2 regions of the Streptomyces sp. NPDC102451 genome follow, and region 1 is predicted to be linked to the other one. Evidence: riboswitches for the same ligand, from Rfam matches in the RefSeq annotation. Region 1 holds a riboswitch; the other holds the start of a gene.
The links. A riboswitch is a leader RNA that binds a small molecule or an ion and turns the genes downstream of it on or off. The one in region 1 is predicted to bind thiamine pyrophosphate.

Region 1 (7,382 bases):
TCCTCCAGTGTGCTCCTGGCCTCGTCGACGTCCGTCCCCGTGACGTCCGGGACCGGGAGCATGCGCGGGCCCTTGGAGACCGTCAGCTCCACGGTGTCGCCCTCGGCGGCCTCCGCACCGCTTCCGGGCGTCTGCCGGGCGATGTCGCCCTCCGCCTCGCGGGAGTTGACCCGGTCGGTCAGCACCTTCGTCTTGAGACCCGCCTCGTCCAGAGCGGCCCTGGCGTCCTCGACGGAGAGCCCGGTGACGTCGGGCACGTCGACGGGGCTGCCCTTGCTGACGACCAGGGCGACCGCCGAGTCGGGGTGGCGCTCGGTGCCGGCCCGCGGATCCGTACGGATCACCTTGCCCCGGTCGATCTCCTCGCTGAACTCCCGCGTCACCATGCCGGGCGCGAGCCCCGTCCTCTTCAGCTCGCGCCGGGCCTCGGCGAGGGCGAGCGACTCGACGTCGGGGACCTTCACGATCTCCGGGCCGCGCGAGATCACCAGCTTCACCGCGTCGTTGCCCCGGATCCGCTCACCGGAGCCCGGATCGCTGCTGATCACCGTGGAGCGCTTCACCGTGTCGCTGTAGGCGTATTCGACGCCCTTCAGATCGAGACCCTCGTCCGCGAGCCGCTTCTCGGCCGCGCTCCGCGTCTGGCCCAGGAGGGAGGGGACCCGGGTGAACTGGCCCGAGTTGATATACCAGACGCCCGCGCCGGCCCCCAGCACCAGCAGGACGGCGACGAGCACGGCGAGCGGCCCGCGCCGGCCCCGGCCGGACAGGAGGCCGCGTCGCCCGCGCCCGGGCCGCTGGGGCGGGGACGGCGGCATCTCCAGCCGGCTGGTGTGGTGCGCGGTGCCCTGGCCGGGCGGGATCACCCTGGGGATCACGCTCGTACGGTCCTCGGCGGCGTCGTGCTCCTGGGCGATGGCCTGCGGCGGCACCGCGTCGAGCTGCTCCTCGGTGAGCCCCGCCCGTATCCCGCGGGACCGCGAGAGCAGGGCCACCGCGTCCTCCGGGCGGACGTCGGGGTTGCGCGCCGTCGCGGCGGCCACCAGCTCGTCCAGCCCGGCGGCCAGGCCCGGCACGGCGCCGGACGGTGCCGGGACGTCCTCGTTCAGGTGCTGGTAGAGGACCTGGGCCGCGGTGTCCCCGCCGTGCGGCTTGCCGCCGGTCAGCATCTCGTAGAGCACCACACCGCAGGCGTACACATCGGACCGGGTGTCGGCCGTGCCCTGCTCGATCTGCTCCGGGGCGAGGTACGAGACCGTGCCCAGCAGCGATCCCGTGGTGTCCGTGGCGGTCCCCACCGCGCGTACGAGACCGAAGTCGGCGACCTTCACCCGGCCGTCGTCCCCGATCAGGACGTTCTCCGGCTTCATGTCGCGGTGGACGAAGCCCGCGCGGTGCGCGGCGCCGAGGGCGGCCAGCACCGGCTCCAGGATGTCCAGCGCCGCCCGGGGCTGCAGCGCCCCGCGCTCGCGCAGGACGTCACGCAGGGTGCACCCGGCGACGTACTCCATCGCGAGGTACACGTACGCGCCCTGGGCACCCTGGTCGAAGACGGCCACCACATTGGGGTGGGCGAGCCGGGCCACGGACTTGGCCTCGCGGATGAAGCGTTCGACGAACGCCGCGTCGGTCGCCAGGGCCGGGTGCATCACCTTGAGGGCGAGCACCCGGTCGAGCCGGGTGTCCATGGCCCGGTAGACCGTGGCCATACCGCCGACGGCGATGCGCGCGTCGATGCGATAGCGGCCGTCGAGCAGCTGCCCGACAAGCGGGTCCTGGAGGGTCGTGTCCACGGGGCGAGTCTACGAGCTGTCACGGACACCGCGGATGGGCCAGGTCTCCCGGGGCCCGTTCCGGTGCCGAGCCGTGACAGCGGGATGCACGTGCTGTGACGGGGAACCGCCGCCGTGGCCCGGATCTCAGAAGGCCGGGCGCTCCGGATCGAGCACCGCGCGGCCCTCCGCCGGCGAGGACGCCTCGGCGAAATGGCGGCGCGGGATGCGCCCCGCCCGGTAGGCCAGCCGCCCGCCGTCCACCGCGTGCCGCATCGCCGCCGCCATCAGCTCGGGCTCCTGCGCCCGGGTCACCGCCGAGGCGAGCATCACAGCGGCACAGCCCAGCTCCATCGCCAGCGCCGCGTCCGACGCCGTCCCGGCGCCCGCGTCCAGGATCACCGGGACCCCGGCCTGCTCGACGATCAGCTGGAAGTTGTGCGGGTTGCGGATGCCGAGCCCGGAACCGATGGGGGAGCCCAGCGGCATGATCGCCGCGCACCCCACGTCCTGGAGCTTGCGGGCCAGGACCGGGTCGTCATTGGTGTACGGCAGGACGGTGAAGCCGTCGTCGACCAGGATCTCGGCGGCGTCCAGCAGCTCGATCGGGTCGGGCAGCAGGGTGCGCTCGTCGGCCACGACCTCCAGCTTGATCCAGTCGGTGCCCAGCGCCTCCCTGGCCAGCCGGGCGGTCAGCACGGCCTCACCCGCGGTGAAACAGCCCGCGGTGTTCGGCAGGACCTGGATGGAGAGGCGTTCCAGGACGGAGAGCACCGAGCCCTGCACCGTCGGGTCGAGCCGGCGCATCGCCACGGTGGTCAGTTCGGTGCCCGAGGCGATCAGGGAGCGCTCCAGCACGTCCAGGCTGGGTGCTCCGCCCGTCCCCATGATCAGCCGTGACGAGAACGCGGTGGGACCGAGCGTGAAGAGGTCGTCGGACATGGTCAGCCTCCCTGGACCGCGGTGAGGATCTCGACGCGGTCGCCGTCGGCGAGCGCGGTGGCCGGCCACTGGCCGCGTGGGACGACGGCCTCGTTGACCGCGGCGGCGACACCCGAGGGAGCCGTGGTCAGCTGTGCGACCAGGGTGTCCAGGGCGGTGCCGGAGGGAAGGGAGCGGTGTTCCCCGTTGACGGAGACGCGGACGGGGTGATCGGCGGGCACGGGCTGTGTCATACGGGCTGCTCCTGCGGCGCGGGGGCGGTGTCTTCGGGGGAGGACGGGGACGCGGCGGTGAAGCGGTCCGGCGCGAAGGGCCGGGCCGGCTCGGGCAGCTCGCCGGTGGTCAGCACATGGGCCATCACGTCGCCGGTGACGGGGGTCAGCAGCACCCCGTTGCGGTGGTGCCCGGTGGCGAGGTGCAGTCCGGGCAGCGCCGTGGGGCCCAGCAGCGGCGCGTTGTCCGGCGAGGCGGGCCGCAGACCGGCCCGGGTCTCGGTCAGCGGCAGCTCCGTGATGCCCGGCATCAGCTCATGGGCGTCCCGCAGCAGCTCGTACACCCCGCCCGCGGTCACCGTGGTGTCCCAGCCCAGCTCCTCGGTGGTCGCACCGACCACCAGCTCACCGTCGGCACGCGGGACCAGATAGACCTGGCTGCCGCGCACCACGGCCCGCACCGTCCTGCTGAGGAAGGGGGCGTACGCGGGCGGCACCGTCAGCCGCAGCACCTGGCCCTTGACCGGGCGTACGGGCGGCACGACCGCCTCGGGCACGCCCTCGAGCCGGCCGCTGAGGCTGCCCCCGGCGAGCACCACCTGGCCGGCGGCGAGCTCCGTACCGTCCGCCAGGACCGCGCCCGTCGCCCGGCCGCCCGTGACGGAGAGCCGCTGGACCCAGGCGCGGCGGAACGCCACCCCCGCCCGCTCGCACGCGATGACCAGGGCCGAGGCCAGCCGCCTGGGATCCACCTGGTGGTCGCCGTCGACCCGCAGACCGCCGCGCACGCCCGGGGCGAGCATCGGCTCCAGGCGGCGGCACTCGCGGCCGGTGAGCCACTCGGACTCCAGCCCGGAACGCTGCTGCAGGGCGTGCAGCTCCCGCAGGTGCGCCCGGTCGTCGGAGTCCAGCGCGACGGAGAGGGTGCCGCAGGCGCGGAAGCCGGTCCCCTGCCCGCTCGCCTCCTCCAGCTCGGCCACGAACGCCGGATAGCGTGCCGCGGAGGCCACGTTGAGACCGAGCAGCGTCTGCTCGCCGTAGTGGAGTTCGGTGACGGCGGCGAGCATCCCGGCCGCGACCCGGGCGGCGCCGCCGCCCGGTTCCGGATCGGCCAGCGTGGTGCGCAGGCCGTGCTGGGCCGACCGCCAGGCGGTCACCAGACCGATGATGCCGCCTCCGACGACCAGGACGTCGGAACTGTCTGCGGAGATGTCCGCGGAGATGCGCATGGGCGTCCAGCCCCTCCCTTCGCCGGCATGACCCGGATCAGGTTCGTACGGTCGGAGGCCGGTCAGCCTCCCTCTCAGCCCGGTGCGTCCGGACTCCCGCGAGTGCCTTACGGTGGCCAGCCTAGACCCCACCCCGCACGGCCAGTAAGGGAGCGGTACCCGTGGCCCGTTCACTCGACGGACTCGTCCTCTCGCCGGTCGCCGACCAGGCCCCCGGCCAGGTCGGGACCCGGACCCGCTTCACGTACCACGAGCAGGACGGCCGGATCTGGGCCGAGTACGCGGGCGGCGACGTCGTCCGCGGGCACCTCGTCGGCACCCGGGAGGGGGACACCCTCGACTTCAGATACGTCCAGCTCAAGCAGGACGGGACGACCTCCTCGGGCCACTGCGCCTCCACGGTCACCGAGCTCCTGGACGGACGGGTGCGGCTGGACGAGACATGGGCGTGGGAGTCCCAGGAGGGCAGCGGGACGAGCGTGGTTGAGGAGCTCGTGAGCTGACGATGCGTCAGGTGACTAGGGTGGACGGGTGAGCGAGCAGACACAGGACCCGGCAGTGGGACGGCGGCCGCACGGAGTCGTGATCGTGGGCGCCGGCATGGCCGGGGTGCAGACGGCCGTGGCCCTGCGCGAACAGGGCTTCACGGACCCCGTCACCCTGATCGGCGCCGAACCGCACCAGCCGTACGACAGGCCGCCCCTGTCCAAGGCGGTCCTGCTCGGCAAGGCGGAGGACTCCGCCTTCGACGTCGACTTCGAGGCCCTGGACATCACGCTGCGCCTGGGGCTCGACGTGTCCGGTCTGCGTGCCGGGGCGCACGAACTGGACACCCCGGAGGGGCCCGTCGCCTACGACGTGCTGGTCCTCGCCACCGGCGCCGAGCCCGTCGGGCTGCCCGGCTCCGAGGGCGTGCCCGGAGTCCATCTGCTGCGCACCCTCGACGACGCCGCACGGCTGCGGCCCGTCCTGGAGCGGCAGCACGACGTGGTCGTCGTCGGAGCGGGCTGGATCGGCGCGGAGTTCGCCACCGCCGCCCGCGCGGCCGGCTGCGCGGTCACCGTCGTGGAGGCCGCCGACCGTCCCCTCGCGGGCACCATGCCCGCCGAGGTCGCCGAGCCGATGGCCGCCTGGTACGCCGAGAGCGGAGCCGAACTCCTCACCGGCGCCCGGGTCGCGCGCGTCGAGCAGGGCGCCGTCCACCTGGCGGACGGCCGTGTGATCCCCGCCGGAGCGGTGGTCGTCGGCATCGGCGCCCGGCCCGCCACCGGGTGGCTCGAGGACTCGGGCATCGCGCTCGGCCCGGACGGCTCGGTCACCGCGGACAGCTCGCTGCGCACCTCGCTGCCCGATGTCCACGCGGTGGGCGACTGCGCGTCCTTCCCGTCCGCCCGCTACGGGGAGCGGCTCCTGGTCCACCACTGGGACAACGCCCTGCAGGGGCCCCGGACGGTCGCCGCCGCCCTCGCGGACGGTGCGGTCAGGACGTACGACCCGGTGCCCTACTTCTGGTCCGAGCAGTTCGGCCGCTTCGTGCAGTACGCCGGCCACCACGCGGGCGCCGACACGCTGCTGTGGCGGGGCGACCCGGCGGACCCGTCCTGGACGGTCTGCTGGCTGCGGCAGGGCGTCCTCGTCGCCGTGCTGGCCGTGAGCCGGCCGCGGGACCTGGCGCAGGGGCGCAAGCTCGTCGAGGCGGGGGCGCGGATCGATCCGGTGCGGGCCGCCGACTCGTCCGTACCGCTGAAATCGACGGTGCTCCAGGGGTAGCCACGGCCTCGTACGGGCGGCCCGGGTACCGACTGTCGGTCCGGGATGGCACGCTTGTCCTTGTGACCGAGATTGACGTAAAGATCGATGCTCTCGTCCCCGCCTGGCTCCACCTTCCCGACATCGCGGAAATGCTCGATGTCGAGGTGACGCGCGTACGGCAGCTGGTCAAGGAAGGCCAGCTCATCGCCGTACGCCGTGGTGAGAACCGGACGCTCCAGGTGCCTGCCGCCTTCATCGACGGCGACAAGGTGGTCAAGGGTCTCGCAGGGACCCTGACGCTCCTGAGGGACGACGGCTACAACGACGAAGAGATGCTGGACTGGCTCTTCACCCCCGACCCGACCCTGCCCGGCACCCCCGCGCAGGCCCTGAGCGAGAATCGCGGTACGGAGGTGAAGCGCCGGGCCCAGGCGCTCGCCGTCTGACCGGACGACCGTGAGTGGGGTGCGGGCCGTGGCACACACGGCCCGCACTCCGCCGTTACCGGGCGGCCGGCGCGGCGATCCACCGACGTACGGGCGCGCAGCCGCCGCAGCAGTGATCCAACGACGTACCGACGGGGGAAATCTTCATGTCCACGCCTCGCGACCGGCTCTCCGGAGCCCGGCTCTACCTCTGCACGGACGCCCGCAAGCGGCAGGGCGACCTCCCCGAGTTCCTCGACGCCGTGCTGGCCGGCGGCGTGGACATCGTGCAGCTGCGGGACAAGGGCATGGAGGCGGCCGAGGAGCTCGAACACCTCGCGGTGTTCGCCGACGCCTGCAAGCGCCACGGCGCGCTCCTCGCCGTGAACGACCGGGCCGACGTCGCCCACGCCATCGGCTCCGACGTGCTCCACCTCGGACAGGGCGACCTGCCGGTTCCCGCCGCCCGCGCCGTCCTGGGCGGCGACGTGGTGATCGGCCGCTCCACCCACGCCGAGGCCGAGGTCGACGCCGCCGTCGCAGAGGCGGGCGTCGACTACTTCTGCACGGGCCCCTGCTGGCCCACCCCGACCAAGCCCGGCCGGCACGCCCCGGGCCTCGGCCTCGTGCGCTACGCCGCCTCGCTCGCCCCCACGCGCCCGTGGTTCGCCATCGGCGGGATCGACGCGGGCAATCTGGACGAGGTGCTGGACGCCGGAGCCCGCCGGGTCGTGGTCGTACGGGCGATCACCGAGGCGGCGGATCCGGGCCGGGCGGCCGCCTCGCTCGCGGAGCGGATCCGGGCCCGCGCCCTCTGAGCCGAGATCCGGGGCCGGTCCGGGAAGGCGCCCGGGGGAGCGACCGACGGGGCGTCCGGCAGGGTGTCCGAGGGAGCGTCCGGCAGGGTGTCCGAGGGGTGGACAAAACCTACCTCATTCCGGGCAATTCCCCCTCTCTGGTTGGGGTACCGCCGGGCCCTGGTTAACCTCCCATTATGGCCCTTGGCACACCTTCCACCAGGACAGATCACGCGCGTACGGTGCGTGAGCT
Region 2 (7,382 bases), on a different contig from region 1:
GTTTCCGCCCGATCGCCCGGCTCACACGGTCGTTCAGGCCCTACGGAGCATCGGGGGATGCACATGAAAAGCGCTCCGCACCTGCTGGCCGAGGACCGCCCCGAGTACGAGCGGATCCTTGCCGACGCGCTGCGTCATGCTCACGAACGACCGGATCTGGACGGAGTCGGCGACCGTCTCAACGCGGAACAGCTGCGGACGATGGCGCTCAACGCCACGCCCCTGATAACCGCGGCGGCGGCCACCGAGTACGACCACTACGTGAAGGTCCGCGGCGAACTGCGCGGGCCGGAGGACCCGGAAGCCCACACATCCGTGCTCGGGCCCGCCACGGACGAGGCCGACTCCACAGGCGCCGGCACCCTCGCGGTGATCGCCGTGCTGGCACCCGTCCTCGCGGGTACGGCCGCGCTGATATTCCTGGTGGTCGGCTACCCCCTGAAGGCGCTCAGCCCCGCCCCGGCCTTCGCCGGGACCATGGTCGCCGCCGGATGGTTCTTCGCCGCCGTCGCCGCCGCGGCCATCCTCGTCGCCGCGGTGGGCCTCCTCGTCACCGCCCTGCGCAACGGCGCCACCGCGCTGCCCGCCGTGGACGAGGAGGAGGAGCTGCCGGAGGACGTGGCACGCGCCAGGGAGGCCTGGCGCCACGCTCTGCTGGAACGCGGCATCCTGCCCTTCCTCCGGGACGCGCTGGCCGATCCGACCGCGGGGCCCGCCTCGCGCACGCCGCACCGTTCGGCCAACCGCATCCCGAAGATCGGCTACAGCAGGCCGGAGTTCTCCGGACCGGAGGACGGCCCCTCGGCGGGCCCTCGCCCGACCTTCACCAGCCCGGACTTCACCAGTCCGGACTTCGGCGGCCCGGAGCACCAGCCGGAGTGACCCGGGCGGGGGCACGGCGGCCGACGCCTTGAGGCCGGCGCCCTGAGGCCCCTGAGCCCGGCACCGTTGACCCCCGCGCCCCGAGGCCCGAAACGGCAGAGGCCGGAGCGGGCAACCTGCCGCTCCGGCCTCTGCCGGCGTCACACCCCGCGAGGAGTTCAGATCCCCTGGGGAGCCAGCTTCGGGTTCGCGCCGTACTCGTTCGCCTCGTGCGCACCCTCGAGGCACAGGAAGACGAGCAGGATGATGCCGCCCACGAGCGGGACGAACGCGATCAGGATCCACCAGCCGGAGCGGCCGGTGTCGTGCAGTCGGCGCACGGCGACGGCGAGCGACGGGATCAAGACCGCGAGCAGGTAGATGTAGTAGGGGACCTGCGAGTCGATGGCGAGGCCGATCGCGCCCAGGACCACCGCGGCTATGAAGTTGAAGAGCGCGAACATCCAGTACTCCTTGCGGCGCGCACGCCCGCTGAAGCCCGCGTAGTTCTTGAGTACAGCCAGGTACCAGTTCACTGCGTTTCCCTCCCCTGGCGCCCCCGTCGGAGGCGCACACCATTTCGGCCAAGCACAGCGGAAGGTAAAGCACAGATAAGGAGATGGTCAACAGGGTTCGGGCCCCGGCGGAAACGTACATCTACCTGCAGCACGGCCGTGTCCATACCGTCGCCGAAACTCCCGCGAAGGCAGCACAGGAGGGTGCTGACCGGCCCGAACCAGACGTTGTCGGCGCTCTTCATGCTCTATCAGCACAATCTGACGACCGGACAAACAGCCCCGCACCAGGCCGGATCCAGGACGACACCGGCCCCGTGGTGCGGCGTCGACCGCGGTGGAGGCCCCACCCGGGAGCGCCCCCACCGCGGTCGGCCCGTCAGTCCGCCAGAGGCAGGTACACGCGGTTGCCGCTCGCCGCGAACTCCCTGGACTTCTCAGCCATCCCCGCCGCGATCTCGGCCTGTTCGTCCCCGTGCTCCCGGCGGATGTCGTGGGAGATCTTCATCGAGCAGAACTTGGGCCCGCACATCGAGCAGAAGTGCGCCGTCTTCGCCGGCTCGGCCGGCAGCGTCTCGTCGTGGAACTCCCGCGCGGTGTCGGGGTCGAGTGCCAGGTTGAACTGGTCCTCCCAGCGGAACTCGAACCGGGCGTCCGACAGGGCGTCGTCCCACTCCTGCGCCCCCGGGTGCCCCTTGGCGAGGTCCGCCGCATGAGCCGCGATCTTGTACGTGATGACACCGGTCTTCACGTCGTCACGGTTGGGCAGCCCCAGGTGCTCCTTGGGCGTGACGTAACAGAGCATCGCCGTCCCCCACCAGGCGATCATCGCGGCGCCGATGCCCGAGGTGATGTGGTCGTACGCGGGCGCGACATCCGTGGTGAGGGGGCCCAGCGTGTAGAACGGCGCCTCCTCGCAGATCTCCTGCTGGAGGTCGATGTTCTCCTTGATCTTGTGCATCGGGACATGCCCCGGGCCCTCGATCATCGTCTGCACGCCGAACCGCTTGGCGACGGTGTTGAGCTCGCCGAGAGTCCTGAGTTCGGCGAACTGCGCCTCGTCGTTGGCGTCGGCGATGGAGCCGGGGCGCAGCCCGTCACCGAGCGAGTACGTCACGTCGTACGCCGCGAGGATCTCGCAGAGGTCCTCGAAGTGCTCGTACAGGAACGACTCCTTGTGGTGCGCCAGGCACCAGGCCGCCATGATCGACCCGCCGCGCGAGACGATGCCGGTCTTGCGACGGGCCGTCAGCGGGACGTACGGCAGCCGGACCCCGGCGTGCACCGTCATGTAGTCGACGCCCTGTTCGGCCTGCTCGATGACCGTGTCCTTGTAGATCTCCCACGTCAGCTCCTCCGCACGGCCGTCGACCTTCTCGAGGGCCTGGTAGAGGGGGACGGTGCCGATCGGCACGGGGGAGTTGCGCAGGACCCACTCGCGGGTGGTGTGGATGTTGCGGCCGGTGGAGAGGTCCATGACCGTGTCGGCGCCCCACTTGGTGGCCCACGTCATCTTGTCCACCTCCTCCTCGATGGACGAGGTGACCGCGGAGTTGCCGATGTTGGCGTTGACCTTCACCAGGAAGCGCTTACCGATGATCATCGGCTCGATCTCCGGGTGGTTGACGTTGGCCGGCAGGACCGCCCGGCCCGCGGCGATCTCCTCACGCACGACCTCGGGTCCGACGTTCTCCCGGATCGCGACGTACTCCATCTCCGGGGTGATCTCCCCCCGGCGGGCGTACGCGAGCTGTGTGACGGGCCTTCCGTCACGGCTTCGGCGGGGCTGCCGCGGGCGTCCGGGGAAGACCGCGTCGAGGTTGCGCAGGCCGCCCCTCGGGCTGGTGTGCTTGAGACCGTCGTCCTCGGGGCGCGCGGGGCGGCCCGCGTACTCCTCGGTGTCCCCGCGGGCGATGATCCAGTTCTCCCGGAGCGGGGCGAGCCCTCGGCGTACGTCGGTGTCGGTGGTGGGATCGGTGTACGGCCCGGACGTGTCGTACAGCGTCACGTCCTTGCCGTTGGTGAGGTGCACCTGACGGACCGACACCCGGAGATCCGGGCGTGAGCCCTGGACGTACCCCTTGTGCCAGCCGATGGACTTCCCGGCCTCGTCGTTCTTCGCATCCTGCGCATTTCGCGCATTCTGCGTCGAGGCAGGCGTGCGTGCGTCCGCTGTGGTCATGAGACCTACTCCCTACGCCGGCATTACCCGGTAACAGGTTCGGCGGTCGGCGCAGCGTGTCCCGTACAGATGTACGGAGGTCAGCGCCCTCTCAGCCCGGTGCTCCGAGCTCCCGCGTGTACAGATGTGCCTCCACGCTAGCCTCCGTTCTGGCGTGCTGGCCAGAGGGCCTTCCCGGTTCTTGGGATGATCGGCGGGTGACGTCCCCCGGAAGCGCCCCCGAACCCCATGGCCCCGCATCAGGCAGCACGCAGAGTCATGCGCCCGGCCACACCCACAGCCACGGGCCGGCCGCGCCCGTGTCGAAGCATCTGCGCAAGGTCATCGCGGCCGTGGTGATCCCCTTCGCCACCGCGGTCCTGGTCGGCCTCGTCGCGTTCTGGCCCGGCGGCGCCCCCGCCCACGAGCGCACGGGTGTCGGCTTCGACCGGCAGACCCAGGACGGGCAGGTCACCAAGGTCGTGTCGGTCGACTGCGCGGACGTCAACGCCTCCCAGGTGCCGGCGACCGGCGACACCTCCACCCCGTCGGGGCGGGAGGCCGTCAACGAGCAGTCGGGGCAGTGCAAGAAGGCCACCGTCGAAGTGACCACCGGCGAGGACAAGGGCCGTACGTTCGTCGAGGTCGTCCAGCCGGATGCCCCGCGGCAACTGCACGAGGGACAAGGGGTGGTCGTGGCGTACGCACCCGACGCACCCCGGGACCTGCAGTACTCGGTGACCGATGTGGACCGCTCGTTCCCGATGGCGCTGCTCGCCGGGATCTTCGCCCTCGCGGTGGTCGTGGTGGGCCGGCTGCGCGGACTGATGGCGCTGATCGCTCTCGCCGTCTCCTTCGCCGTACTGACCCTGTTCATCCTGCCCGCGATCCTGCAGGGATCGAATCCCCTGGTCGTGGCGGTGATCGGGGCCAGCGCCATCATGCTGATCGCCCTCTACACCTGCCACGGACTGACGGCCCGCACCTCCGTGGCCGTCATCGGCACGCTCATCTCGCTGCTGCTGATCGGGTTGCTGGGCTCCCTCTTCATCGGCTGGGCGAGCCTGTCCGGGAACACGGACGACAACACCGGCCTGATCCACGGGCTGTACCCGGACATCGACATGAGCGGCCTGCTGCTCGCCGGTGTGATCATCGGTTCGCTCGGTGTGCTCGACGATGTGACCGTGACCCAGACGTCGGCGGTCTGGGAGCTGCACCAGGCCGACCCGACCATGGGCGTACGCCGGCTCTACAGGGCGGGTATCCGGATCGGGCGGGACCACATCGCCTCGGTCGTCAACACCCTCGTGCTCGCCTACGCGGGCGCGGCACTTCCCCTGCTGCTGCTGTTCTCGATCGCGCAGAGCAGCGTGGGCACGGTGGCCAACAGCGAGCTGGTCGCCGAGGAGATCGTCCGCACCCTGGTCGGATCCATCGGGCTGGTCGCCTCGGTGCCGGTGACGACGGTGCTCGCGGCCCTGGTGGTCTCCGCGGACCGCACGGGGCTCGGCGCGGAAGCCGGAGCTCCTGCACCCGCACGGACCGGGAGGGGTCGACGCCGCAAGACGTGAGCCGGAGCACCGGACGCATGGTCCCGGGCCCCCGGCGATCGGTGTTCAGCCGGATCCGCCTGCTCAGCCGGCGTTCTGTTCCTTGGCGAGGATGCGGCCCAGCGCCTCTTCCAGATTGCCGTCGAAGTCACCCAGCGTGTGCTCCTGCCCCAGTGGCACCAGCTTGTCCGTCCGGTCGAGAAAGGCCACTAGAGGTGCGGTGCCGGCCCGGAAGAGCGCGCGGTCCGCGCCGACCTGCAGCCGGATGTGTACATCCGACAGCCCTTCTGGCTCCGTCGGGCCGATGTGCACGTCACCGTCGCCACTGGGACTGTTGAGGCCGTCGAGCAGCAGCTCACGGCCGAATGCCCAGGTGACGGGGGCGTCACCCGGCAGGTGGAAGGTCATCCGGATCGCATACGGATCACTGACCTCGTACCGGAGCTCCACCGGAATACGGAAGGAGAGCTCCTCGGAGACGAGGAAGCTCATCATGACCTCTGCTTGAACCGACTCGCGCATCGTTCAACCCCGCAGTAGATGAAACTGGCCAGGAATGATCCCCCATGGCCCTATTGACGCCATCGTGATGCACGCGATAGCAGATCACAAGGAGTGATTTTTCAGATACTGATAGAGAACACGAACGAGCGCAAGAGAGTGGTCACTTCGCAGCGTAGTTGTTCGACTGCGGGGAGCAACCGTTCCTCTTGGTGCAGCGGGAGGGATACAGCCATGGCCGCCACGGCGGAACCGACAGTGATCGGAATGGCCGCGCAGACCGTCCCCAAGGCGTACTCCTGCCGTTCGACGACGGGTTCCGTACGTTTCATCGCCCGCAGCCGGTTCAGCAGGGCCTGACGGTCCCTCACGGAGTAACGCGTCAGCGGACGGACGGGGTGCCGGTCCAGATGATCCTCGCGCGCACGCTCGTCGAGCTGCCCGAGGAGACACTGCCCGAGGGCGTGCGCATGGCCCGTCTCGCGGAAGGACGCCCACTCGTGCACCGCGGGAACCGCAGGAGTGTCCGCGACGGCGACCATCTCGATCTCGCCATCCTTGTACAGGGCGCAGTACACGGGGGCGCCGATGACGTCCGCCCAGTGGGCGAGCGATTCGACGATCACACCGGGACGCGGTGTCGCGGGGCCTCCGCCCAGGCGTTCGGCCGCGGCTCCGAACAGGAAGACGCCGTTCTCCCGGCGGAGATATCCCTCGTGGGTCAGGGTCCGCAACAGGTGGTAGGCGGTGGGAAGGGGGAGTCCGGCCTCCCGGGCGAGCTGCTTGGCCGGTGCCCCGTCCCGATGGGTGCCCACAGCCTCCATAAGTCTCAACGCCCGCTGAACCGAACCGATCAACGTCGGGACAGCGGTGCTCGATGCCGTGGTCACAGGTCACCCCCAGGCATGGTGACGGGCTTTCAGCCCTCCCGCGGGGGCCGCCCCCACGGGCCCGCCGCGAGCCTGGGGTCCGGAGACCGGACGGTCGCACAAACCACTGGGCAGGATGGTGACGGACCGTCATTTCCCAGCTGGCGGCAGCGGTACGCCACTGTATCGGCACGTTCTGTCACGAGTGAGGTTTCGACCGCGACTTAGCTCAGCTGGGCTAATCGCCGAACCCGTGGCCCGTCACGCGGCCCACGGCCACCACATGACCGCACGTCCGCACATCCACCCGCGGTTCCTACCAGTCGCTGCGCTCGGACGAGGACATGAACTTCCGTACGACGAAGATCAGGCCGCCCACGAGGACCACGAAGACCAGCGCCTTGAACAGCAGTCCGATGACGAACCCGACCACACTGGCGATCAGGCCGCCGAACACGACGATCGCGATGAGCGGCACCGCGACCCACTTCACCCACCAGGGCATCCCCGCGAAAATCTCCCGCACCGCCATCGCCGTTACCTCGTCTCTGTGAGTTCCTGCTTCGATGCTAGAGGCGTGGGGTGGCCGGCGGGGCCCCGGGAGCCCTTGAAGTCCCCTGAGCGATCCCCTAGGGAACACCGGGACCAGCGGGGAGCCCGGAACCGGTGGAAACCCTGGGAGGGCCGGTCAGCCCTCGGGCGGGGAGAAGACCACCATCACCCTGAGGTCCTCGGTGATGTGGTGGAACTTGTGGGCCGCCCCCGCCGGTACGTACACGACGCTCCCCCGGCCGACCTGTGTGGTCTCCGTGCCGACCGTGATCGAGGCGCGGCCGCTCACGACGAAGTACACCTCGTCCTGCCGGTGCGGCTGCTGCGGGTCGAGCGCGCCGGCGTCCAGTGCGTACAGGCCGACGGACAT

Region 2: it holds a riboswitch for thiamine pyrophosphate, as region 1 does, so the genes downstream of both, thiC (phosphomethylpyrimidine synthase ThiC) here and thiO (glycine oxidase ThiO) in region 1, are expected to answer to the same signal.

The regions. Positions count from the first base shown of each region.
Region 1 is NZ_JBIWKD010000001.1:569,049-576,430, forward strand. It holds gene pknB (Stk1 family PASTA domain-containing Ser/Thr kinase) at 1-1,793, opposite strand, end outside; gene ACIRD8_RS02735 (thiazole synthase) at 1,920-2,714, opposite strand; gene thiS (sulfur carrier protein ThiS) at 2,717-2,947, opposite strand; gene thiO (glycine oxidase ThiO) at 2,944-4,155, opposite strand; TPP riboswitch at 4,153-4,265, opposite strand; gene ACIRD8_RS02750 (hypothetical protein) at 4,317-4,658, shown strand; gene ACIRD8_RS02755 (NAD(P)/FAD-dependent oxidoreductase) at 4,687-5,925, shown strand; gene ACIRD8_RS02760 (Rv2175c family DNA-binding protein) at 5,988-6,353, shown strand; gene thiE (thiamine phosphate synthase) at 6,500-7,150, shown strand; gene metF (methylenetetrahydrofolate reductase [NAD(P)H]) at 7,327-7,382, shown strand, end outside.
Region 2 is NZ_JBIWKD010000009.1:45,207-52,588, forward strand. It holds gene ACIRD8_RS21270 (hypothetical protein) at 58-882, shown strand; gene ACIRD8_RS21275 (DUF805 domain-containing protein) at 1,041-1,397, opposite strand; gene thiC (phosphomethylpyrimidine synthase ThiC) at 1,756-3,558, opposite strand; TPP riboswitch at 3,551-3,684, opposite strand; gene ACIRD8_RS21285 (YibE/F family protein) at 3,756-5,111, shown strand; gene ACIRD8_RS21290 (SsgA family sporulation/cell division regulator) at 5,175-5,612, opposite strand; gene ACIRD8_RS21295 (IclR family transcriptional regulator) at 5,714-6,481, opposite strand; gene ACIRD8_RS21300 (DUF5326 family protein) at 6,777-6,986, opposite strand; gene ACIRD8_RS21305 (cupin domain-containing protein) at 7,149-7,382, opposite strand, start outside.